Regions from separate parts of the Oceanobacter sp. 4_MG-2023 genome, predicted to be linked through region 3. Evidence: predicted binding sites of a transcription regulator. Region 3 holds the regulator's gene; each other region holds the start of a gene.
The links. The regulator sigma-54, encoded in region 3, starts transcription at its own class of promoters, with help from an activator protein. The targets are predictions, from matches to a motif close to TGGCACNNNNNTTGCTNT.
Positions count from the first base shown of each region.

Region 1: Q8W24_RS11570 (CmpA/NrtA family ABC transporter substrate-binding protein) is a predicted target of sigma-54. The motif match lies at 3,410-3,427, and genes of this name have one in related genera.
Region 2: Q8W24_RS11490 (amino acid ABC transporter substrate-binding protein) is a predicted target of sigma-54. The motif match lies at 2,142-2,159, and genes of this name have one in related genera.
Region 4: Q8W24_RS08025 (TorF family putative porin) is a predicted target of sigma-54. The motif match lies at 2,790-2,807, and genes of this name have one in related genera.

Region 1 is NZ_JAUYVV010000015.1:42,309-48,341, reverse strand. It holds gene Q8W24_RS11580 (ABC transporter ATP-binding protein) at 1-747, opposite strand, end outside; gene Q8W24_RS11575 (ABC transporter permease) at 772-1,776, opposite strand; gene Q8W24_RS11570 (CmpA/NrtA family ABC transporter substrate-binding protein) at 1,898-3,283, opposite strand; gene Q8W24_RS11565 (CmpA/NrtA family ABC transporter substrate-binding protein) at 3,655-4,824, opposite strand; gene Q8W24_RS11560 (ANTAR domain-containing response regulator) at 4,827-5,393, opposite strand; gene Q8W24_RS11555 (YgiQ family radical SAM protein) at 5,734-6,033, shown strand, end outside.
Region 2 is NZ_JAUYVV010000015.1:21,407-27,439, forward strand. It holds gene Q8W24_RS11475 (sulfotransferase family 2 domain-containing protein) at 1-338, opposite strand, end outside; gene Q8W24_RS11480 (cytochrome c biogenesis CcdA family protein) at 720-1,424, opposite strand; gene Q8W24_RS11485 (thioredoxin family protein) at 1,427-1,855, opposite strand; gene Q8W24_RS11490 (amino acid ABC transporter substrate-binding protein) at 2,219-3,232, shown strand; gene Q8W24_RS11495 (amino acid ABC transporter permease) at 3,300-4,496, shown strand; gene Q8W24_RS11500 (amino acid ABC transporter permease) at 4,499-5,644, shown strand; gene Q8W24_RS11505 (amino acid ABC transporter ATP-binding protein) at 5,662-6,033, shown strand, end outside.
Region 3 is NZ_JAUYVV010000010.1:76,332-82,364, reverse strand. It holds gene mgtE (magnesium transporter) at 1-585, opposite strand, end outside; gene Q8W24_RS09305 (HPr family phosphocarrier protein) at 802-1,071, opposite strand; gene rapZ (RNase adapter RapZ) at 1,110-1,982, opposite strand; gene ptsN (PTS IIA-like nitrogen regulatory protein PtsN) at 2,007-2,465, opposite strand; gene hpf (ribosome hibernation-promoting factor, HPF/YfiA family) at 2,469-2,771, opposite strand; gene Q8W24_RS09285 (RNA polymerase factor sigma-54) at 2,822-4,312, opposite strand; gene lptB (LPS export ABC transporter ATP-binding protein) at 4,441-5,166, opposite strand; gene lptA (lipopolysaccharide transport periplasmic protein LptA) at 5,163-5,699, opposite strand; gene lptC (LPS export ABC transporter periplasmic protein LptC) at 5,689-6,033, opposite strand, start outside.
Region 4 is NZ_JAUYVV010000008.1:89,737-95,769, reverse strand. It holds gene Q8W24_RS08040 (PA3496 family putative envelope integrity protein) at 1-146, shown strand, start outside; gene Q8W24_RS08035 (ammonium transporter) at 292-1,560, opposite strand; gene glnK (P-II family nitrogen regulator) at 1,615-1,953, opposite strand; gene Q8W24_RS08025 (TorF family putative porin) at 2,022-2,684, opposite strand; gene Q8W24_RS08020 (accessory factor UbiK family protein) at 3,011-3,262, shown strand; gene Q8W24_RS08015 (hypothetical protein) at 3,235-3,435, opposite strand; gene eutC (ethanolamine ammonia-lyase subunit EutC) at 3,471-4,313, opposite strand; gene Q8W24_RS08005 (ethanolamine ammonia-lyase subunit EutB) at 4,315-5,706, opposite strand; gene Q8W24_RS08000 (hypothetical protein) at 5,878-6,033, opposite strand, start outside.

The DNA.
Region 1 (6,033 bases), on a different contig from region 3:
TTGATGGCGCAGGTGGTTATAGCGAGGGTCGTCGGCCAGTTCCAGGCGGTTACGTGGCCGCTCCAGATCGATGTCGAGAATTTCGCCAATGGTCGCCGCCGGGCCGTTGGTCATCATCACGATCCGATCCGACAGCAAAACAGCTTCATCGACATCGTGAGTAATCATGATAACGGTGTTGTTCAGCTCTTTCTGGATGTCCATCAGCGAGTCTTGCAAATGGGCACGGGTGAGGGCGTCCAGCGCCCCGAACGGCTCGTCCATCAGCAAAATGTCGGGTTCCATTGCCAGTGCCCGGGCAATACCGACCCGCTGTTTCATGCCGCCAGAAATTTCGTCCGGGCGCTTGTGCATGGCGTGAGTCATATGTACCAGCTCCAGATTGTGCTCAATCCAGGCGCGCATCTCGGCTTTGGATTTTTTGCCCTGGAAGACGGTTTTGACCGCCAGCTCAACGTTTTGATAGGCCGTTAGCCAAGGCAGCAACGAATGGTTCTGGAATACAACCGCCCGTTCCGGCCCCGGTTCGTTGACCTCACGGCCGTGGAGCATGACGCCGCCTTCGGTTGCTTGCAGCAAGCCAGCAACGATATTCAGCACCGTGGACTTGCCACAGCCCGAGTGCCCAATCAGGGAAATGTATTCGCCCTGTCTGATTTTCAGGTCAACGTCGCGCAAAGCGCGGAAGGCGCCATTAGGGGTTGGAAATTCGATGCCAACGCGGCTGATGTCGAGGATCACGCTCATAATAAATTCTCCGGTGTTAATGGCTTAACGTACGTTGGCTGATTTGTCCCAGGACACTGCTTTTTGCAGGCTGAGCATCAGACGGTCGAGGGCAAAACCGATCAGGCCAATGGTGATTACCGCTACCATGATGCGGCCAAGGGAGTCGGATGAGCCGTTCTGGAATTCATCCCAGACAAACTTGCCCAGCCCGGGGTTCTGGGCCAGCATTTCGGCAGCAATCAGTACCATCCAGGCAATCCCTAATGACAGTCGCAAGCCGGTGAAAATCATGGGAATGGCAGAGGGCAGGACGATTTTGGTGACATGCGTGATGAAGTTCAGGCGCAACACCTGACTGACGTTTTGCAAGTCCTGTGAAATGGACGCAACGCCCACGGATGTGTTGAGCAAGGTAGGCCAGAGCGAGCAAAGCATGACCGTGATCATGGAGTTCACAAACGACTTGGGCACCGCCGGGTCATCCGAGACGTATACGGCGCTGACCACCATGGTCACCAGTGGCAACCAGGCCAGTGGGGATACGGGTTTGAATATCTGGATAATCGGATTAAACGCGTCGTTCAGCGTGGCGCTCAGGCCTGTCAGGATTCCCAGTGGAATAGCGATCAGCGAGGCCAGAATAAAGCCCGTCATGACGGTTATCAGGCTGGTCAGGATCTGATCAAAATACGTGGCTTTGCCGGTGTAGTCCCGAATCTTTGGCACATAATCAGGGTCTTCGGCCACGCGGGCATCATTGCGCAGCTGTTGGCGTTCATAAAAGGCCTCTGCCTTTTCGCGCTCGGCAATGTGTTCGCTGATCAGGCCCTTGCTCTGTTCGTACACATCCGCTGGGCCGGGGAAATTACCCAACGAGGTTTCGATATTACTGGCGGCTCCGTGCCAGATCATCAGGAACACCAGGATACCGGCCAGCGGCACACCAATGGCTTTGGCGATGATCTGGAAATTCAGACCGATGTTGTCGCCTTGCAGGATTTTCACTATAGGCTCAAGCCACGGCAATTTCGACAGTGCCATATTCATGTTGTATATCTCCGGGTCGCACGGTGGTTGCTGACGTTCGGGGCATCGCCCCGCCGTGTATGCCGCATCGACCGTTGTTGTTGGTATGGGTCGATACGGGGTCTGATAAATCTATCGAATGTTAGATTTTGTCGTTGCCTTGCAGACCAATCTTGAATTTTTTCAGGTAGGCGTTGGGGGCTTTACCGTCATAGGTTACGCCGTCGATAAACTGGGTCTGTGGGGCTTTGAAACCGTCTTCGGCCGTGAAGTCCGGGAAATCCACAGCATCCAGCTTGCCTTCCTTGATCAGGGCTTTGGCTGCATCGGCATAGATGTCTGGACGGTAGACTTTTTTGGCAATATCCATGTACCAGCTATCCGGTTGGGCATCGGCAATTTGTCCCCAGCGGCGCATTTGGGTCAGGTACCAGATCGCATCGGAGTAGTAAGGGTAGGTTGCGTTATAACGAAAGAAAACATTGAAATCCGGTACGTCCCGGGTGTCGCCTTTTTCGTATTCAAAGGTGCCGGTCATGGAGTTGGCGATCACGTCGTAATCAGCCCCCACATAGTTGGATTGGGAGAGAATTTTAACGGCTTCCGGACGGTTGGCGTTGTTGTCGGCATCGAGCCAGGCAGCGGCACGAATCAGTGCCTTGACCACGGCCTTGTGGGTGATCGGGTATTTATCGGCCCATTGCTGGCTTACACCAAAGACTTTTTCCGGGTTGTTTTTCCAGATTTCATAGTCGGTAATCACCGGTACGCCAATGCCTTTGAACACGGCTTGCTGGTTCCAGGGTTCGCCCACGCAGTAACCGTAAATGGTACCGGCTTCCATGGTGGAGGGCATCTGTGGTGGTGGCGTAACCGACAGCAAGGCATCGGCATTGAGTTTGCCCGAGGTATCGCCTTTGGCGGGGGCGTAGTAGCCGGGGTGAATGCCACCGGCTGCGAGCCAGTAACGCAGCTCATAGTTATGGGTCGATACCGGGAATACCATGCCCATATTGAAGGGCTTGCCTGCTGCCTTGTACTTGTCAACGACCGGCTTCAGGGCATCGGCCTTGATTGGATGGATCGGTTTGCCATCGGCTCCCATGGGGACATAAGGCTTCATTTGTTGCCAGATGTCGTTGGAGACGGTGATGGCGTTGCCGTTCAGGTCCATGCTGAAGGCGGTGATAATATCGGCCTTGGTACCAAAACCGATGGTGGCGCCCAATGGCTGGCCTGCAAGCATGTGAGCACCGTCCAGCTGGCCGTCGATCACACGATCCAGTAGCACTTTCCAGTTCGCCTGGGCTTCCAGTGTGACGTACAGGCCTTCGTCTTCGAAGTAGCCTTTTTCATAAGCAATGGCCAGAGGCGCCATGTCCGTCAGTTTGATAAAGCCGAACGTGAGCTCTTCTTTCTCGGGGTACTGCTTTGCCAGCGCAGCGGGTGCCGCCAGCGTCGCCAGTCCGGTTGCCAGAATGGCAGCACTGGTCAGTAATGTTCGGCGTAATGGAGTAATTACTCGCATCATATTTCCTCTCTGAAGCAGGTTTTGAAGCAAAAAAAAAGCGCCACAACGTGTAAACGTTGTAGCGCCTTTGCTTGAATTCTGTGTTTTAAATGCAGTCCGCCATTGGACTTGTATAAGGACTGATATTCAAACGATGTGCCAAAACCTGAGCATCACCCGGAAAAAGAAACAAAAACCGCTGTCACGCCCATACAGCGGGCCTTGGGTGGTATTTTTGTGAATACCTCAAGGCTGGGCCAACAAGTGGTAATCCCTCATCGCCTGATCAATCGGCACAAGACTGGTGCAATAACGGGCCGGGTTAGCCCGGTTTTGGGCGTTTTCTGACGGTGGTTTCTGGTCTCTGGCCATAGTTTCTGGTGACAGGATTAACGATGATAACTAAACGCCGTTGGTGCCATGGCCACACCATCCAGCTGCCACGGATCGCGATGATCCAGCGCCAGCCGGGTACCTTCTGCCACGAGTGCAGGCCGCTGTAATGCTTGCTGGTACAGGTCGCTACGGTAGCACTCGCGGATAGTTTCTTCGCAGTCCAGGGCGGAACTGACCCAGCCCCAGCGCTGCATTTGTTGCAGGAACCAGACGCCATGCTCTTGCCAGGGATAGTTGGCCAATGAGCGGTGGAACACCAGCATATCCGGCTGCTGCTGTTGGGATTCTCCGGGGCGGTAAACAAACTCGCCCACCAGTGCTGGCAAAGCCGCCGCAACCGGAATCTGAATCGCATCGGCCAATAAGGCTCCTGCGGCTTCGCGGTGATCGTCCAGCCAGAGAGTGGCCTTGTCCAGTGCCCGGATCAGGGCCTGGGTGGTGTTGGGGTGAGTATTGGCCCACTCCTGGGTCAGTCCCAGTACCTTGTCGGGGGCGCTGTGCCACAAGTCCGGGCCAGTCAGCAAGCATTCGCCAACTTCTTGCTGGATCGCTACTGAGTTCCAGGGGGCACCGGCACAAAACCCATCGATATGAGACAGCGATAAATGATCAACCATTTGTGATGGCGGCAGTACCACCAGAATCACATCCTGATCCGGGTCCACGCCCGATGCGGCCAGCCAGTCCCGCAGCAACAGGTTGTGAATGGAGTAGGGATAAACGGTGGCAAAAATCAGCGGCGACTCACCCCGGGAACGGCGGCTCTGAACCAGCTTTTTGAGTGCTTTGCCTGAGGCGATAGCATCCCCTGCAGGAGATTGCCCGGAGGCCTGCTCTTCCAGCTGTTGGCCTAACGATCGTGAGATCGTAAAGGCGTTACCGTTCAGGCCAAAGGCAAAGGGAGCCATCATGGCTTTTTTCAGACCACCCAGACCCAAATGGGTCGCCAGTAACATCGGGGCCAGCATTTGTGCACCATCGAGATGGCCAACCAGTACCTTGTCGCGAATATTGGCCCAGGAGACTTCCTGTTGCAGCTCGACGTTGAGGCCTTCTGCGGCAAAGTAACCCTGGGCATCGGCTACCAGTAGGGGCAGGCTGTCGCTCAGTGGCATGTAGCCCAGTATCAGGCTGGATTTTTCCAGTGGATCAGAGTCTGTCATAGTCAACCGTTCAGCAGGTTCATTACCGAAATAATGTTTTTGGCGACATCCACCATACGTTGGCCGCGATCCATGGCCATTTTGCGCATGGCGTGATACGCCTCTTCTTCCGACATGTTTTTTTGCTTCATCAGCAAGGCTTTGGCTTCGTCCAGCAGACGTCGGTCGGCCAACTGGTTTTTGGTTTTTTCCAGCTCGCCACGCAAAGCCTGGAATTCCCGAAAGCGGGCGACGGCCACATCCATAATGGACTTGACGCGAGCGGGGTTGAGACCATCGACAACGTAAGCACTGACTCCGGCCCGTACGGCTTTTTCAATAGTGGCGGGGTCGTCTTCATCAGAAAACATGATCACCGGCTTGGGGTTGTGCTGATTCAGCACGGTCATATGCTCCAGCATGTCCCGATCCGGGCTTTCGATGTCGATAATAATGACGTCTGGCTGGTGTTCCATCACCTTTTTCATCAGGCCCTGGGCACTGGCGAGGCAGGCAACGACTTCACAACCGGCGTCCGACAGTGCCTGTTGCAGGATGGCAGCCCGAGGGGCCTGGTCATCAACAACCATGATTCGGGGCGGAGGGCTCCCCTGTTTTGCTCGGGATTCACGGTGGGCCATTATGTTGGGCTGTATCTCGATAAGTTAATAAGGATGTTAGCAGTTTTTGCTGGAATAACAGAAGCGCGCAGGGATTCCCTGTTGTTGTTATGGACGCAGCGGCCAATGACGCTTTTGTGATCAGATACTGGTCTTTTGCACGGCTGAGGCGGTCAGGTGTTAATTAATAGGGATATTACCGCCAATTTCCGACTATTTGACTGGGTTATTCTTCAGTCTTGGGCCGAATTTTGGGAGAATAGCCAATCTTTGGCGTCCGCCAGTCCGTGTATACAAGAGCTTGAATTTTATGTCGCAGTCCAACCAGCAGCCGGTCACGACCGAGGTGCCACACCTGTTTTCGCATTTTCCCTATTGGGCCGAGTGTTTCGGCACCGCACCGTTTTTGCCAACGACGCGAGAGGAAATGGATCAGCTGGGCTGGGACAGTTGTGACATTATTGTGGTGTGTGGTGATGCCTATGTCGATCATCCCAGTTTCGGGATGGCCGTCATCGGACGGCTGCTGGAGAGCCAGGGCTTCCGCGTCGGCCTGATTTGTCAGCCAGACTGGAACGATCCCGATGCCTTTACCTGCCTTGGCCAACCC
Region 2 (6,033 bases), on a different contig from region 3:
TTTATCTCTTTCGCAACAAATTTATCAAGAAAAACGCTTGCCAGGCGCCTGAACGGGCAACGTAAAACAACAAATTTATAGTTGGCTCGCACTGCTTCTGCCAAAGAAGGTATAAATGTACCATTATTATTATGTATCCAATGGCCTTGCTCTATTCCATCAATACAACCATTAGCGACAGCAACAGATAGACGCATAGTTGAACAGCCATTTTTAGGTATAAAACTATAAATAGCATTAGCATGAAACAACGTCATTGCATGTTGCATCGCAAACTGGTGTTGATCATTTTTCGGCAGGGATAGCTGACTTCCAGATGAGTATTTAAACAATGACATAATAATCCTGATTCTGGTTCGAGTAATTTATTTTAAAATAAAATCACAAGAATTTACATAATACATTCCTGATAATCAAGCCATCTTTTTACAATAGAGCCAGCCGAACGAAATAAATCCGAGAAAATCTATTTCAACTTGTGGTTATTGGTTCTATTCTTTAATTGCCATCCAACATTTTATTTGTAAGATTCAGCAGTAATTTCTGGGATTTTCATGAATAAACAAGCGAATAAGCCGGATAAAAACAAGCCGGACACCCACTATTAAACAGATACCTATATTTCATCCTTCCAATGGGTATCCATTCAAGAGCGTTAGTGGGTGTCCACCTTCAGCATTAGTCCATCAATTCAAGTGCATTCAAGTGGGTGTCCATCTTCAGAAACTGACCATCCAGGTCGGCAACCAGCCCACCGCCCAGCGTTCTGCCAGTTTGTCGATCCCCAACAGCACCGACAGACCCAGCAACAGCATCATGCTGCCCAACAGGTATTTGCCAGCACGACCACCGGAAATCATCCGGTTATTCAACCGTCGTAATGCCGCCGATGAGGTCAGCCCGGCAACGATCATTACCGCTGCGGTTCCCAAACCAAAGGCCAGCATAATCACAAAGGCCAATGCCAGATCCTGCCCTACCGACGCCAGTGCAATCGCCGCTCCCAACGTTGGCCCCACACAGGGCAACCAGACAATACCGGTTAACAAACCAGTGCCAAATGGCCCCATCCAGTCGAGTTTGGCGCTGTTGATATTGCGTCGCGACATCCACATCGACAAACGCAGAGTCAGCGCATCCGCCAACGGCCGGATCACCAGAATCAGCCCCATCACAATCAACAGTGCCGCCGAGAAGTAACGGAACAGTTCCGGGTCCAGACCCAGACTGACCAATACAAAGGTCAGCAGCGAACCGGCAATCGCAAACGCCAGACTGAGCCCGGCTCCCATCGCCAGCACGCCCATCTTGCCATTGGCACGGGCAACCCCGACAGTCATCGGCAATAGTGGCCAGACACAAGGAGAAAGAATGCTGAGCATACCGGCAACAAATGCCAGTGGAATCGACGAAAACTCCAGCATGATCAGCAGCCGATCCGTTGTTTCAAGGCATCTGTGATCACATTTTGCCGTGTTTCAGCGACACTGAACCAGCTACGTTCACCGCCGGTATACAACACAAAAGTGGACTGCCGTGGTGCCTTGAAATGACGCACCCATTCTTTTTGATCATCAAAGTCGACCTGTAAAATGGTCAGATCACACTGGGCATGCTCTTTCTGGAAGGCAGACAGTACTTCGCCCTGCAACTTGCAGGTCGGACACCACACCGCATGAATATCAACCAGCACCGGGGCTTGCTGCTCGACCAGTGCCTCAAACCGCTCTTGTGTGAAGGGTTCAAACAGGCCTTCGGCGGCGGTGGCCCAATGGGAAAAAAATGCCAGACAAGCCATCAATAGCCAGTTATTCCGGCTCGTCGTCGAGCGCAGGAAGTTAACAGAACGGGACATAAACATACTCTTGTAGTCAGGGAATTTACTTTACAGTCGTTTATCAGACTGTTTTCTTACAGGTAATTCCTGCTTCAACGCAAAAACCCCACAAAAAAAATCGCTCCAAAACAGGGCAAAAAACAATCCCGATCGCCCAGAATTAATGCATAGCCAGTACAGTTCTGGATAAAAATGCCAGAACTGCGTCTTGTATTGCCCATTGTATTTTGCCGACCTAGCCACGATGCTGATCACAAGGGGTCATGAACGATTTCAGTGCATTATTTGAGCAACAGTAACTTATTGGCACTTTTATTGAATAACAGAGCGAAGCAAGCAAACGCTTTTATTACTCGATACTACTCACACAGGGAGCACACTATGTTGAAACAAGTGACGATGGCTGCAACAGGCCTCGTACTCGGTCTTTCTATGACAGCACAAGCCGGAACGCTGGAAGATGTACAGAAACGAGGTTCCGTATCCTGTGGTGTCAGCACTGGACTGGCCGGTTTCTCTCAAAAAGATGAAAAAGGCAAGTGGAGCGGTATCGACGTTGATGTCTGTCGCGCCGTTGCTGCTGCCGTACTGGGTGACGCTGACAAGGTTCAGTACAAGCCACTGACCGCCAAGGAGCGTTTTACCGCGCTGCAATCTGGCGAAGTCGATATGCTGTCCCGTAACACCACCTGGACCCTGACCCGTGACGTATCACTGGGCCTGAACTTTGCCGGTGTCAACTACTACGATGGCCAGGGCTTTATGGTTTCGAAAAGCCTCGGCGTCAGCAGCGTGAACGACCTTGACGGTGCTGCGGTTTGTATTCAGGCCGGTACAACTACCGAACTGAACCTGGCGGATTATTTCCGCGCCCACGGCATGAAATACACCGCGATCACCTTTGATACCTCCGACCAGACCCGTTCCGGTTTTGAAAGTGGCCGCTGTGACGTACTGACTTCCGACCAATCCCAGCTGTATGCCCTGCGTATTGGCCTGAAAAAGCCATCAAGCGCCATGGTATTGCCAGAAGTCATCTCCAAAGAACCTCTCGGACCCGTAGTACGTCAGGGTGACGACGCCTGGTTCAACGTTGTGAAATGGTCACTGGCTGCCTTGATTGAAGCTGAATTCCTCAATGTCACCAGCAGCACGGCATCCAAACTGGCCAAGTCCGGTACACCGGAACAACAACGTCTGCTGGGTAACACCGGCGACGCAGGCTCCAAACTGGGCCTTGACGCCAAGTGGGCCTATAACATCGTCTCTCAAGTAGGTAACTACAGTGAAGTCTTCGAGCGTAACGTCGGCTCTGGCTCACCACTGAAAATTGCCCGCGGCCTCAACGCCCAGTGGAACAAGGGCGGCATTATGTATTCCAACCCGATCCGCTGATCGCCACGATGACATTCACCCGCCTTTTGGCGGGTGAATGCGTTTTACCGGATACAGAGAGAGACCTATGACCAACGGTACGCGCCCTACCCAGCCTGCGGGCTCGGCTCCCGCGTTTTATAATAACCCCCGTTTCCGTGCCTTGTTTTACCAGCTGCTCCTGGTAATCGGGATCGGATATCTTGTATTTCTGATCATCAGCAATACCCTCGCCAATATGGAATCCCGGGGTATTCAGACCGGCTTTGATTTCCTCAGCACCACGGCCGGCTTCGACATTCTGATGACCCTGGTGGATTACGACGCCACCCATACCTACTTCGATACATTTATTGTTGGCTTGCTCAACACCATACTGGTCGGTGCCATTGGTATTGTGCTGTCCACCATCATCGGCTTTTTGATGGGTGTTGCCTATTTTTCCAGCAACTGGCTGGTACAGCGCCTGTCAGTGGTGTACGTCGAAATATTCCGCAACATCCCTCTGCTGCTGCAAATTTTCTTTTGGTACTTCGCTGTCCTGGCGGCGTTACCCAGCGCCCGTAACAGTTACAGCCTTGGAGACGCTTTTTTCCTGAATATCCGCGGGCTGTATTTGCCCAAGCTGATTAGCGAACCCGGTGCCGGTCTGGTGTACGGCTCGATCGTTGCGGCCATCATCGGTATTTTTGCCCTGTACCGCTGGGCCAAACGCAAACAGGAACTGGAAGGTGTACAACTGCCGGTATTACGTCTGTCACTGGCCTTGCTGATCGGTTTGCCACTACTGGCAACTCTGTTGTCCGGTATTCCTTTCACGCTGGATTACCCGCAATTAAAAGGCTTCAACTTCCGTGGTGGCATCACCGTTATCCCCGAACTGATGGCACTGGCGGTTGCCCTGAGTATCTATACCGGTGCCTTTATTGCCGAAGCCGTGCGCGCCGGAATCCAGGCCGTGCCTCATGGCCAGACCGAAGCCGCACGCAGTATCGGCCTGAAAGACAGCCAGATCATGAAGTTGATCGTTGTACCACAAGCCATGCGGGTTATTGTGCCCATGCTCAACAGCGAATATCAGTCGCTGGTGAAAAACTCGACCCTGGCAACAGCCATCGGCTATCCCGACTTGTTTACCGTCTTTGTCGGTACCAGCCTGAACCAGACTGGGCAAGCCATTGAAATTGTCTTTATGACTCTGGCCGTCTACTTCGCCATCAATATGACCATTTCGTTCACCATGAACTGGTTCAACAGCAAAGTCAGCCTGGCAGAGAGGAAATAACCATGAGTCACCCGGTCGTACCCTCTGATACCACAACGCCAACTGGCGGTCGTATCTTTCATCCCAAAGCCGCTGAGCCAGCGCCCGTTACCGTTGTTGGCAAACAAGCCTGGCTCAAGAACAACCTGTTCTCCTCGCCACTGAACAGTGCCATCACTCTGGTTCTGCTGGCATTGCTGGGGTCATTTATCCCGGCATTGGCCGACTGGCTGTTTATTTCAGCCCATATCAGTGGCCAGACCCAGGATGCCTGTACTGGCGACGGTGCCTGTTGGGTATTTATCAAGGTCTGGATACAACCGCTGATGTATGGCAACTATCCGGATGCCAGCCTGTGGCGGGTCAATCTCAGCCTGATATTGCTAGGGGCCGTATTATCCTCCCCTTACTGGTTGCCACCGAAACTGCGCAACAAGGTCGATATCATGTTGCTGCTGGCCTTCCCCTTTATGGCCATTATCATTCTTGATGGCCGTTTACTGGGTCTGGAATACGTCAGCACCGCCTACTGGGGTGGTTTTTCTCTCAACCTGTTCCTGGCGTCTGCCAGTATTATTCTGGGGATGCCACTGGGGTTTCTATGGGCTCTGGGACGACGTTCCAATATGCCTATGGCCCGCAGCATCTGTGTGGTACTGATCGAATTTTTCCGTGGCGTACCGGTACTGGCACTGTTCTTTATGGGCTCGGTCATGTTGCCGCTGTTCTTCCCGGAAGGCACCAACGTCGACAAACTGTTGCGGGTCTGGATCGTACTGACGCTGTTTATGGCGGGGTATATGGCCGAAGTGTATCGCGGTGGTTTTCAGGCGATTCCATCCGGACAGTATGAAGCCTCTGCCGCCATTGGCCTGAGCTACTGGCAAACCACCTTGCTGGTGATTTTGCCGCAGGTGATCAAGGTCTCCATGCCGAATATTCTGGCCACCTCGGTCATGCTGTTCAAAAACACCACCTTCCTGATGATCATTGGTATTTTTGAAATTCTCAGTACAGCCCAAAATGCCCTTACCAATTCCAACTGGCTGGGTGGCTTCTCCACCGAAGCGTACCTGTTTGTTGCGGTGATTTACTGGATCTGCTGTTTCAGCATGTCGATGGTCGCCACCCGCATTGAACGCAAACTAGACACCAGCCACAAGTCCTGACTTACGGAAACCAAGCGATGAGTACCAATCTGAACAACAGCAACGTCTCTCAGGGCACAGCGCCGATACAGGCTCCCGGCGATGTCATCACCCTGGCCAGCCTGAACAAGTGGTACGGTGATTTTCATGTTCTCAAGGACATTAATTTCACCGTCAAGAAAGGCGAACGTATCGTTATCTGTGGCCCCTCCGGCTCGGGTAAATCGACCATGATCCGCTGCATCAACCGCCTGGAAGAATTCCAGCGCGGCGCGCTGATCGTCAACGGCATCGAAATGATCGATGACGTCAAAAACATTGAAGCCATTCGTCACGATGTCGGTATGGTGTTCCAGCATTTTAACCTGTTCCCACACCTGACCATTCTGGAAAACCTGACCCTCGGGCCG
Region 3 (6,033 bases):
CACCAACAGTTTGCGGATAGGCAAGGCACCGATAAATTCGTTTTGCCGGTTCACCACCAGAAGGTTGTCGGTCATGTCTGGCAGCGACTGGTGACGACGCAGATAGCGCAGCACAACATCCAGAGTAATATCCGGACGAATCGTGATGGTGTCGGTGTTCATCAGACCACCGGCACTGTCTTCCGGGTAGCCCAGAATGGCCTCAACCCGGGCGCGATCCTGGTGGTCCATCGAGCTCAGAATTTCCTGGGTCACTTGCTCAGGAAGTTGCTGGAGCATATCGGCGATGTCATCGGAATCGAGGTCAGCGGTGGCATCGACCACCTGCTCTGCGCTCATGTCGCTGAGGAACTGACTCTGGATATCGATCGACAGGTATTGCAGTACCTCACCTTCGATGCCTTTGTCGACCAGCTCCCAGATGACTTTCCGGGCTTTGGGCGGGGAGGATTCGATCAGGTGGGCGACATCAACAGGGGCCAGGCCGGAGTTGATGATCCGGCGTACGCGTGCCATGGCACCGGACTCGAGCGCTTCGTTCAGGCTGTTGAGTTTGGATCTGGCCTTTTCGCTGAGTTCTGCCATGGAAGCCCCGGTACGGAGTGAATGATTGATTCTAGCCTGAATCACCGAGTGTGGCTATCCGGGGAATACTGAAACTACTCGCATTGATATCGCTAGTGATTTGATTTTATAGGAAACTTTGATTGTTGGAGAAGGTGTTTTGGGGGATATGGCGGTCGTTGACCGCCGTTGTTGGAGACAAGAACAAGTCGGCTATCGAACGGCTGTCAGGTGTTTTTATTCACCCTCATCAAAGCGACGATTGATCAGGTCGCAGAGTGCGTCCAGTGCTGCCTGGGCATCCTGGCCCTCTGCTTCGATATAAAGATCGGTACCCTTGCTGGCGGCGAGCATCATTACGGCCATGATACTTTTGGCATCGACCATGCGGTTTGGATAACCCACCTTGATGGTTGCGCCGTAGCTGGCCGCGGTTGATACCAGTTTGGCGGCTGCCCGTGCGTGTAAACCCAGCTTGTTGATGATGGTGATTTGCGTGTTAACCATCCAGGCTCCCGAAACGATTGGATTGTGGGTAATAAGCATCAGTGGCTGTGATGGGCAGCAGACCTGAGCTCGCGGTGACGTACCTGTACATTGCCAAATTCTTGTTTGAAGGCTGCAGTCAGGCGTTCTGATAAATACACTGAGCGATGTTGACCGCCAGTGCAGCCAATGGCAATGGTCAGGTAGCTGCGGTTATTTTCGGCAAAACGGGGTAACCAGCGCAACAGGTAAGTACGGATGTCATCAAACAGTTCGGTGACTTCCGGCTGGCTGGATAAAAAATCGATAATCGCCTGATCCTGTCCGGTCAGAGGACGTAATTCATGTTGCCAGTAGGGGTTGGGCAGGTTGCGGACATCAAATACAAAATCGGCATCCAGAGGAATCCCCTGCTTGAAGCCAAAGGACTGGAACAGAATGGCCATATCCGGGGTGACTTTCTCGGCTACTCGCATCTTGATCAGGCTGCGCAGCTCATGGACTGACATGCGGGTGGTATCCAGCGTCAAGTCAGCCAGGTTGGCAACAGGTTCGAGCAATTCGGTTTCGCGCTCGATGGCTTCTGCCAATGAGATATTGTCATTGGTGAGGGGGTGTTTGCGACGGGTGGAGCTGAAGCGTTGTAGCAGGACTTCTTCGGTGGCATCCAGAAATACAATATCGACCTGGCGATACTGTCCGGGTAAGCAGGTCAGTACCTGGGTCAGCTGTTCCATGGCGTCGGGCAAATTACGCACATCGACACTGACAGCGACATTGGCGCGTTTTTCGGCGCTGTAGGGTAAATCCGCCAGTGCGGGCAACAGATCAACCGGCAGGTTGTCGATGCAATAAAAACCGAGATCTTCGAGCACGGCCAAAGCGCTGGACTTGCCTGAGCCAGAGCGGCCACTGATCACAACCAGGCGCATGATGCGGTCTCCGTATTGGTCTGGTTAGTGGTTGGCCAACGCTCGTTGGTACAGTTCCTGATCGCTGCTGGCACTACGCAATTGCTGACGGTAATCATTCTGACTGAAATTTTGCGCCAGTGTGGCGAGAATTTGCAGATGATCGTCCGTTGCTTCTTCAGGGACTAATAAAGCAAATACGAGGTCAACCGGTTGATGGTCAATGGCATCAAAATCGATGGCCTCTTGCAAGTGAAGTAACACGCCGACGGCTTGTTCGCATTGCCGTAAACGACAATGGGGGATTGCGATGCCTTCACCAATGCCAGTACTGCCCAGACGTTCACGTCCAAGCAGGCGTTCAAACACTTCGTCCGAACTGCTGCCGTCAACTTTTTCGGCAATCAGTCCGGCAAGAAACTCCAGCAATTTTTTTTTGCTGGTAATGGCGACGTCGGTACGGGTGCATTCTGGCAGTAGAATATCGGCAATCGCAATGCTCATAGGTCAACCTTGCCCGTGCTGTCGGGCAATCAGTTTTTCTTTGTGTTTCAGGAGTTGACGGTCCAGTTTGTCGGCCAGCAGATCAATGGCGGCATACATATCGTCGTGAGTTGAGGTGGCGTGAAAGTCAGCACCACTGGCATGCAGGGTGGCTTCTGCCTGTTGTCGGCCTTTTTCCAGGGTCAGTGTGATCTGGCCAGAAGTAATCGGGTCGACATGACGCTCAAGACGAACCAGTTTTTCCTTGACGTATGCTTCCATGGCTTCGGTCACTTCAACATGGTGTCCACTGATATTGATGCTCATAAACGGCTCCTTATCGCTCGCTTGTATCGAACAGAGATCGACGCTATCGATCAGATCAATTGTTTCCGCTCATTGGAAGGCGGAATCATCATGGCTTCACGGTATTTGGCCACCGTGCGGCGTGCAACCTGAATGCCCTTGTCGCCCAGCACAATGGCAATTTTGTTATCACTCAGGGGTTTACGCGGATTTTCTTCGCTGATCAGTTTTTTGATCATGGCGCGAATGGCGGTGGATGAACATTCGCCACCGGCGTCAGTACTGACGTGGCTGGAGAAGAAATACTTCAGCTCGAAAATACCACGAGGAGTGTGCATGAATTTTTGCGTAGTGACCCGTGAAATGGTTGATTCATGCATACCAACGGCATCGGCAATATCATGCAATACCAGAGGTTTCATGGCTTCTTCACCCTGTTCAAAGAAGTCGATTTGGTACTCGACAATTTTGGTGGCGACTTTCAGCAGGGTTTCGTTGCGGCTTTGCAGGCTTTTGATAAACCAGCGCGCTTCTTGCAAATGGTCTTTGAGGAAGGCGTTGTCGGCACTGCTGTCGGAACGTCGCACCAGTGAGGCGTAGTCGGAGTTGACGCGCAGCTTGGGGGCGATATCCGGGTTAAGCTCAACACGCCATTCATCACGGATATTACGAACAATCACGTCCGGTACGACGTATTCTGACTGCTCGGAGCTGATATCAGCGCCCGGCTTGGGGTTGAGTTCTTTAACCAGACGCAGGACGGCTTTGAGGTCTTCTTCCTTGAGCCGGGTTTTGCGCATCAGGGTGGGGTAATCTTTACTGCCCAGCAGGGCGATGTAGTCGCCGATCACCAATTTGGCTTCTGCCAGCCAGGGTGTTTCGGCAGGTAGCTGGTTGAGCTGAAGAATCAGGCATTCACGCAGGTCGCGGGCAAAAACACCGGCGGGGTCAAACTGTTGCAAGCGTTTGAGGACGGCCTGGATTTCATCTTCTTCAACACCCAGTTCCGGGTCAATTGAACCGAGTATGTCGTCGATGGTGGTGTGCAGATAGCCATCGTCATCAACCCCGTCGATCAGCATGGTGGCGATCTCGCGATCGGTGTCACTCATGGGAGTCAGGTTCAGCTGCCATTCAAGATGATCTTGCAGGTCGTCTGTGGTGGCATGACGGGAGTCATAATCAAAGTCGTCATCGCCAACCGGGCCAGAGCCTGAGGAAACCCCGGCCGTGGTCTGGAACGTATCATCCCAGTTGCTATCGACTGGCAGATCATCTGGCATCTTGTCATCAGACCATTGCTCACCCAGTTCCTGGGTGTCGGCATCGGTCGTGGCCGCTGTTGCGGTGACTTCCCTTTCCTGATCTGCATTGGTTTGCTGTGCATCCGGAAAGTCGTCGTGCTCGGACTCTTCGAATTCCAGCATGGGGTTGGAGTCCAGGGCTTCCTGGATTTCCTGTTGCAGATCGAGGGTAGACAATTGCAGCAGTCGAATTGCCTGTTGCAGCTGAGGGGTCATGGTCAGCTGCTGACCCATTTTTAACTGAAGCGATGCTTTCATACAGCGTTATTATTCATCGGTTGTCGGCATGGTCTGTGCATTATACGCCAGCCTGTGAGACAGGGAATGCTTTTCATGGTGGCGAATGAAACAGCGCTGGGCATCATAGCCCTGCAAGCCGATAAGATTCAAAGATGGAAGTCATGACCAAGGTAGATAGCCCGAACCTGTTCGTTGGCGAGTACATCATCAGCGCTGCCTTCGGCAATTATGTGTCCACCGCCTACGATATAGGCTTTTTCACAAATTGCGAGAGTTTCGCGGACGTTGTGGTCAGTAATCAGTACGCCGATGCCACGTGCCTTGAGTTGACGAATGATATCCATAATGTCAGCGACCGAGATCGGATCAACACCGGCAAAGGGTTCATCCAGCAAAATAAAGGAGGGTTCGGCGGCCAGGGCGCGGGCTATTTCGACCCGTCGTCGTTCGCCACCAGACAGGGCCATGCCGAGGCTGGTACGAATGTGCTGAATGTGAAATTCATCCAGTAGCTGTTCCAGCTGTTGCTGACGTTGGGGTTTGTTCAGGTCTGACCGGGTTTCCATGATGGCCATGATATTGTCTTCGACGCTGAGTTTGCGGAAGATCGACGCTTCTTGTGGCAAGTAGCCAATGCCTTTCTGGGCGCGGCCGTGCATGGGCAGATGGCTGATATCGTCGTCATCGATACTGACACGCCCCTTGTCGGCCTGTACCAAGTTGACAATCATATAGAAACAAGTGGTTTTACCTGCGCCGTTAGGGCCCAGCAAGCCGACAATCTGTCCGCTGCTGACCGCCAGGGAAACGTCCTTGACGACTTCGCGGCCGTTATAGCTTTTGGCTAGATGTTCAGCCTTGAGCGTTTTCATGGTTGTACGTCCGTGTTGGGCTGGGGTTGGATAATCACTTGAATACGCTGGTTGTCGTCAGCGCCGCCAGTGCCACTGCCGGATGTTTCTGAGCCACTGGCTGAGACGGTTTCCTGTTCAATGTCATAACGGATCAATTCGCCACTGAATAGGTTGTTTTCCTGACGCAAGGCGGCGTCTCCCTTGAAGGCAATTTCCTTGCGGTCGGCGTAAAAATCAATACGTTTGGCCGTCGCTCTGGTGATCGGTTTGTCGCTGCTGACCTGTTGCTGGTAGCGAGCCGGTTGACCTTCGGCAATCGCTTGCTTGAGCGCCTTGCCATCCAGTATCAGTGTCAGACGATCGGACTCGATGGTCAGTGTGCCTTGCTTCAGTACGACATCGCCTTCGTAGACGACCATACCGGTCTTGCGATCGAGTTCGGCGCGGTCGGATTCGATGATCATTTCTTGTTGCCAGTCTTCAGGCAAAGCCTCGACCGTGGTCGCCAAGACACTGCCAAAAAACAGCAGGGCGGTCAGTTTATTGTACATACCGGGTACTCACGTGTGCTTGAAGGTCGAGATGTTGGCGCTTGATATCCAGCGTCATACCAGTTGCATGGGTGATGTTATTGCCATGACGAATGATGACAGGTTCAGAGGTTGAAGCGGTGGCTGATGCGGGCTGGTAAAGCAACAGGCTGGTGGTGATGCTGAATGTATCAGCGTTTTCTGCTGCCGTGGCCAGAGAGCGTACTTCCACCTGCTGGCTGAGTTCAACCTGGCTGTCGGTATCCATAATGCGGCCTGATTGAGCGCTGACTTGCCAGTGTTGCTGCGGGTCTGTTTGTGTCGTAATCACCGGGTTTTCCAGCCGGGTTTCCGA
Region 4 (6,033 bases), on a different contig from region 3:
TTGATAGTCAGGGCAAGGTCGTTGTTAACAAGACCAGCAAGGTGTCTTCCAAAGTCATTGCCCGGCGGGCAATTGAAGCCCATAGCGAACGCAAGCATCTGGAACAGGACTTTGACCGCTACTACGACAACCTGCTCGACCTCTAAACTCTTGTTATTTTGCCAGCCCGACCAGTAACACTCTGTCGCTACATTGATCAGTAACCCAAATAACAGACATAAAAAAACCCGGCAAATCATTGCCGGGTTTTTAGCGGGAATCCGTTACCGCAGATTACTGTCTCAGACGAACTTACTTGCCAGTAAATTCAGGGTACGCTTCCATACCACATTCTGAAATATCAACACCTTCGTATTCAGCTTCTTCGCTCACACGCAGACCCATGACGGCTTTGATAGCGCCCCAAGCGATCAGTGATGTGATAAAGACCCAGACGAAGATAGTGATTGCACCCATCAGCTGGCCACCGATAGAAGCGCCGTCATTAGTGAACGGAACAACGATCAGACCAAACAGACCAACAACACCGTGAACAGAGATCGCGCCAACCGGATCATCAATCTTCATTTTGTCGAGAGTCAGGATGGAGACAACAACAATCAGACCACCGATAAAGCCGATGATGGTTGCAGCGAAAGGCGTCGGCGTAGAAGGCTCAGCAGTAATTGCTACCAGGCCAGCCAGTGCACCGTTCAGACACATGGTCAGATCCGCTTTGCGGAACAACACATAAGCCAGCAACAAGGCACCAATCAGACCACCAGCAGCCGCAGCATTTGTGTTAGTGAACACAACAGCAACCGCATTGGCATTGGCGATATCGCCCAGTTTCAGAACAGAACCACCGTTGAAACCGAACCAGCCCATCCACAGGATGAAACAACCCAGTGTAGCCAGTGGCAGGTTAGCGCCAGGGATTGCACGGATTTCACCGTTTGCACCGTACTTGCCTTTACGTGCACCCAGCAGTATCACACCAGCCAGAGCTGCAGCAGCACCTGCCATGTGAACAATACCGGAACCGGCAAAGTCAGAGAAACCGAAGTCATCGCCCAGGCTGAACATACCGAAGACGGACGCACCGCCCCAAGTCCAGCTGCCTTCCATCGGATAGATGAAGCCAGTCATAATGACAGCGAAAACCAAGAAAGCACCCAGCTTCATGCGCTCAGCAACCGCACCAGATACAATCGACATGGCGGTAGCTACGAACACAACCTGGAAAAAGAAGTCAGACGCACCGGAGTAGATTGAACCACCCTGGAAACCGTCTTCACGTGCTGCAAAATCACCCAGTACAGCGGCTGTATCGACATCTGCAATACCAGCCAGGAAGTAACCACCGCCGTACATCAATTCATAACCGCAAACCAGATACATGGTACAAGCGATTGCAAACAACGCGATGTTTTTGGTCAGGATTTCAGTTGTGTTTTTGGCACGAACCAGACCTGCTTCCAGCATGGAAAAGCCAGCAGCCATCCACATAACCAACGCGCCACATACCAGGAAATAAAAGGTATCCATGGCGTACTGCAATTCGTAAATATTATTTTCCATTCTAAGCCCCCCGCATCAGGCCAGATTTTATCTATTAGTTAGAACTGAAAAGGATCAGAGCGCGTCGGCACCGGTTTCACCAGTACGAATACGAACAACCTGCTCCAGAGTTGTAACAAAAATCTTGCCATCGCCAATTTTGCCAGTGTTGGCAGCCTTGGTGATCGCTTCAATAACCTTGTCAGTCAGGTCATCATCAACCGCTACTTCTATTTTTACTTTAGGCAGGAAATCAACCACATACTCGGCACCACGATACAACTCGGTGTGTCCTTTCTGACGACCAAAACCTTTGACTTCGGTAACAGTGATGCCTTGTACGCCGATCTCGGACAATGCTTCACGCACATCGTCCAGCTTGAATGGCTTCACAACAGCAGTAATGAGCTTCATAGAAAACTCCTTTTTGAGCTAAAGGGATGGGAATGGCCTATGCGAGGGCACAGGCCATTGTATGCTTTTTACATCTCGATAGGCAGGCTGTAAGACACAACGTATTTTGCAGACTCATCGATGTGACCGGCTTCATTCATCTCGATGTCCTGATCCAGGATTTTCGAGATAGTGAAAGCAACGGTATCGTTGTAAGCGTAAGTTACGTCAAGGTGCATGAAGTCATTGCCTTTATCGACTTCGCCACCCAGAGAAGCGGAGAAAGACGTGTCAGGAATATCAGCACCTACTACGAAGTAGAAACCATCAGCATCGGAATCGCTGCTTTTATCGAAGCGAATGCTGGCCATGCTGTAAGAGAAGCCCAGAGAGAAGTTGGCAGAATCGTCGAATTGATCGTATTCATCTGTTTCTGGGTACAGGTAAGTTGCGTAACCAATGTCGTAACCCAGATCACCAACGGCACCAGCATAACCAATGTACAGGTCAGTTTCTGTACCCAGGCTGGTATCACCTGAAGAAGTCCAAACACCAGCGTACAAGCCAGACTCGTGGCTGTAATCCAAAGAACCGGAAACAACAGGAGCGCCGCCGCCCAGATCCTGACCGTGCCACAAGTACACGCTGGCCAGATCAACAGATGCAGAGATTTCTGCTTGAGCAGTTTGAACAGCAGTCAGTCCTGCCGTCATGGCACCAGCGAGAACGATTGCTTGAGACAGTTTTTTCATCGTTTTTTTTCCTTCATCGGTTAGCGAAGCTAGTCATTAAACATGTTCGATGCTTTGGGGCCAGGAACTGCACCTTGAGCATCGTTGTAATTCTGTGAGAGAGAGTTAGCAGTGACCGTGCCAACTTTGAAAACCCCCGATATTAGCGGCTTTCCTGATATAATCTTCAGGATCCAGAGATCCTGATCGCTCCAATTTTGTGCGCGAATAAACAAAATGCATCAATTTTTACCACCTTTAAAAAACACTTGGCTCCAGATTGGTGCCAATAAGCCCTTAAAGCCCCTCAATGGCGCAACAACAACCCACGCAATGAGAGCCAAAAAATGAATGCAGATGAAATACGCTTTAAAATCGAACAGTTACTGGCACAGTCACCCTTTGCATCCCTCTCACAAGAAGCGCACAAGAATATGGCATCCCAGCTGCAGTTGCTGTTCAGTAGTGCCGATTTGGTCACACGAAAAGAATTTGATGCCCAGCAGCGCGTTCTGGAAGAATACCGCGCACTACTGGCCACTCTGGAAAACCGGCTTGCCAAACTGGAAGCTCAGCCTTCTGATGATAAGGACGCCTGACGCTCTTTCCAGACGTCATAGCCATTCACCGCCAGGTGTAAACCCAGAGCCAACCCGGCAGCGGTAGCAATGGCGGTGAGGCCACGAAATTCCAGCAAGAAAAAGCCACTAGAAAGCATCAGGAAACTGGGATAAAAAAGTGTCCGCTTAAGAACAAGTTGCAGTTTATTCATAGTGTTTCTCCATCAAATAGCAGCAAATAACGTCATTAGGTGTTGGGTGTTTTCAAGAGCAAATTGCCCGACTTGCTGGCCAGCGACGGCTGACCATTGTCTGATTCATCTTTCAGGGCCACCCCGGACAACGCCCGGCGGTCAGCCTCCAACAGCAGATACATCAATTTATGAGTCGCCTCTTCATAACGCAGTCCTTCGTGGCGCACATTGGAGATACAGTTACGATTTGCATCGTGCTTGCCGCTGGCAGGCTCCCACGTGAAATAAATGCCCAGCGAGTCTGGCGAGCTTAATCCTGGCCGCTCACCAATCAACATCACCAGCATCCTGGCCTTGAGGGTTTCACCAATCGGGTCGCCAATGGCTACTCGCCCTTGTTCCACCATGACAACCGGCCCCACCTTCAATGAAGTATCAGCCAGTGATGTCAGCAAGCAGTCCAACATCGGGGCGGCATGCCGCTGCACCGCCAATGATGACAAGCCATCAGCCACCACCACAGCAATATCAAAAGCGGCCGGAGGACTGTCTGCCATCCACTGTGTCAGTGCTTCCTGGCTACTTGATGAAAGCTGGCGACCGTAATCGGGTCGTTGTAAATACTGCGGCCGTCCATCGGCCTGACTGGCCAGCTTCAAGACCGGCCCCGGCAATCCGGCTTGCGCCAGCACCTGTTCCAGATCCTGTTGCAACTGCACAAAACCCAGCGGCAGATGCACGGCATCCCTGGCTCTGGCATGGGCCAGCTGAAACTCCAGATGTGCCCGGGTCGGTAAACTGATCCCTGCCCGGCCGAGACCAATGCGGGCATCGGTGTATTCACGCAAGGTCTGCCATGGGTTTTCTACCAGAATGGTATCGGGTTTATCAGCCATATCAGTGACCTCCCCGGATCACATGTTCAAACGGTGCCGGCAGAGACTGGTTGCCATACGCCAGATGATTCTGTTGATCAAAAATACCAATGGTCTGCAGCCAGGCTTCAAACTCCGGTGCCGGTTTCAAACCCAATAATTCACGGGCATACAAGGCATCATGGAACGACGTCGTCTGATAATTCAGCATGATGTCGTCCGAACCAGGAATACCCATAATAAAGCTACCGCCAGCGGCGGCGAACAGGGTGAGCAACGCATCCATATCATCCTGATCAGCTTCCGCGTGATTGGTGTAACAAATGTCGCAACCCATCGGAACACCCATCAGCTTGCCGCAAAAATGATCTTCCAGACCCGCCCGAATAATCTGTTTACCGTTGTATAAGTATTCAGGGCCAATAAACCCAACCACGGTATTCACCAACAGCGGTTTGAATTCCCGGGCAACGGCATAGGCACGGGTTTCACAGGTTTGTTGATCCAGACCAAAATTGGCATCGGCGGACAGGGCACTGCCCTGTCCGGTTTCAAAATACATGCAATTCTGGCCAACACTGCCACGCCCCAGGGTTTGTCCGGCAGCGTAAGCTTCTTTGAGTAAAGCCAGATTGATGCCAAAACTGTCGTTGGCTTTCTCGGTACCGGCAATGGACTGGAAAATCAGATCGACCGGAGCACCCCGGTTTATCGCTTCAATATGGGTGGTCACGTGTGTCAGGACACAGCTCTGGGTAGGAATATCGTAATGCTGAATCACATCATCCAGCATTTTCATCAGGGTGATCACCGCTTCGGTATTGTCGCTGGCCGGGTTAATGCCAATGACCGCATCACCACTGCCATACAGCAAGCCATCCAGAACAGAGGCGGCAACACCGGCCGGATCATCGGTCGGGTGATTGGGCTGTAACCGTGTCGACATGCGGCCCGGCAAGCCAATGGTATTACGAAACCGGGTGACCACCTGACATTTGGAAGCCACCAGCACCAGATCCTGCAGTCGCATGATCTTGCTCACCGCGGCAGCCATTTCCGGCGTCACACCCGGTGCAATACGTGCCAGCATCGCGGTTGAGGCTTGTTCACTCAACAACCAGTTACGGAAATCCCCTACCGTCAAATGCGCGATCGGCGCAAAGGCCAAGGCATCATGCCGGTCAATAATCAGTCGGGATATCTCATCGGCTTCGTAAGGAATCACCAGTTCATTCAGGAAAGTTTTGAGCGGCACATCAGCCAACGCCAATTGTGCAGCGACCCGTTCCTGCTCATCCAGAGCAGCCACACCCGCCAGGCAATCCCCAGAACGCAACGGTGATGCTTTTGCCAGCAAGCTTTTCAGGTCATTAAATTGCCAGCTTTTCTGGCCAAGTGAAATCTGATAACTCATATCGACGGGCCTTTGCCAAAGATAATGGATTCCAGCGCCGGGTTGCTGTCGCTCTTGTCAGTACCACCGGAATCCGTTGTACATTCCCAAAGGGATAAACAGAAAGCGCCCGGAACAAGCCGGGCGTACAAGTCGGATGTAACGGACGCTTCCGTCATGCAGACTGACGAATCAGCCTTCGTGCTTATCAAACGCGTCGTTCTCGTGCTTGATCAGGGCGTACATAAAACCAACAAAGGTTACGACAGCCAAACCACACAGAAAAGCCACAACGCCAGGTTGGTCTGCGAAGGTAAAGTAAGCGCCTACGCCTTCCCAGCTATCAAT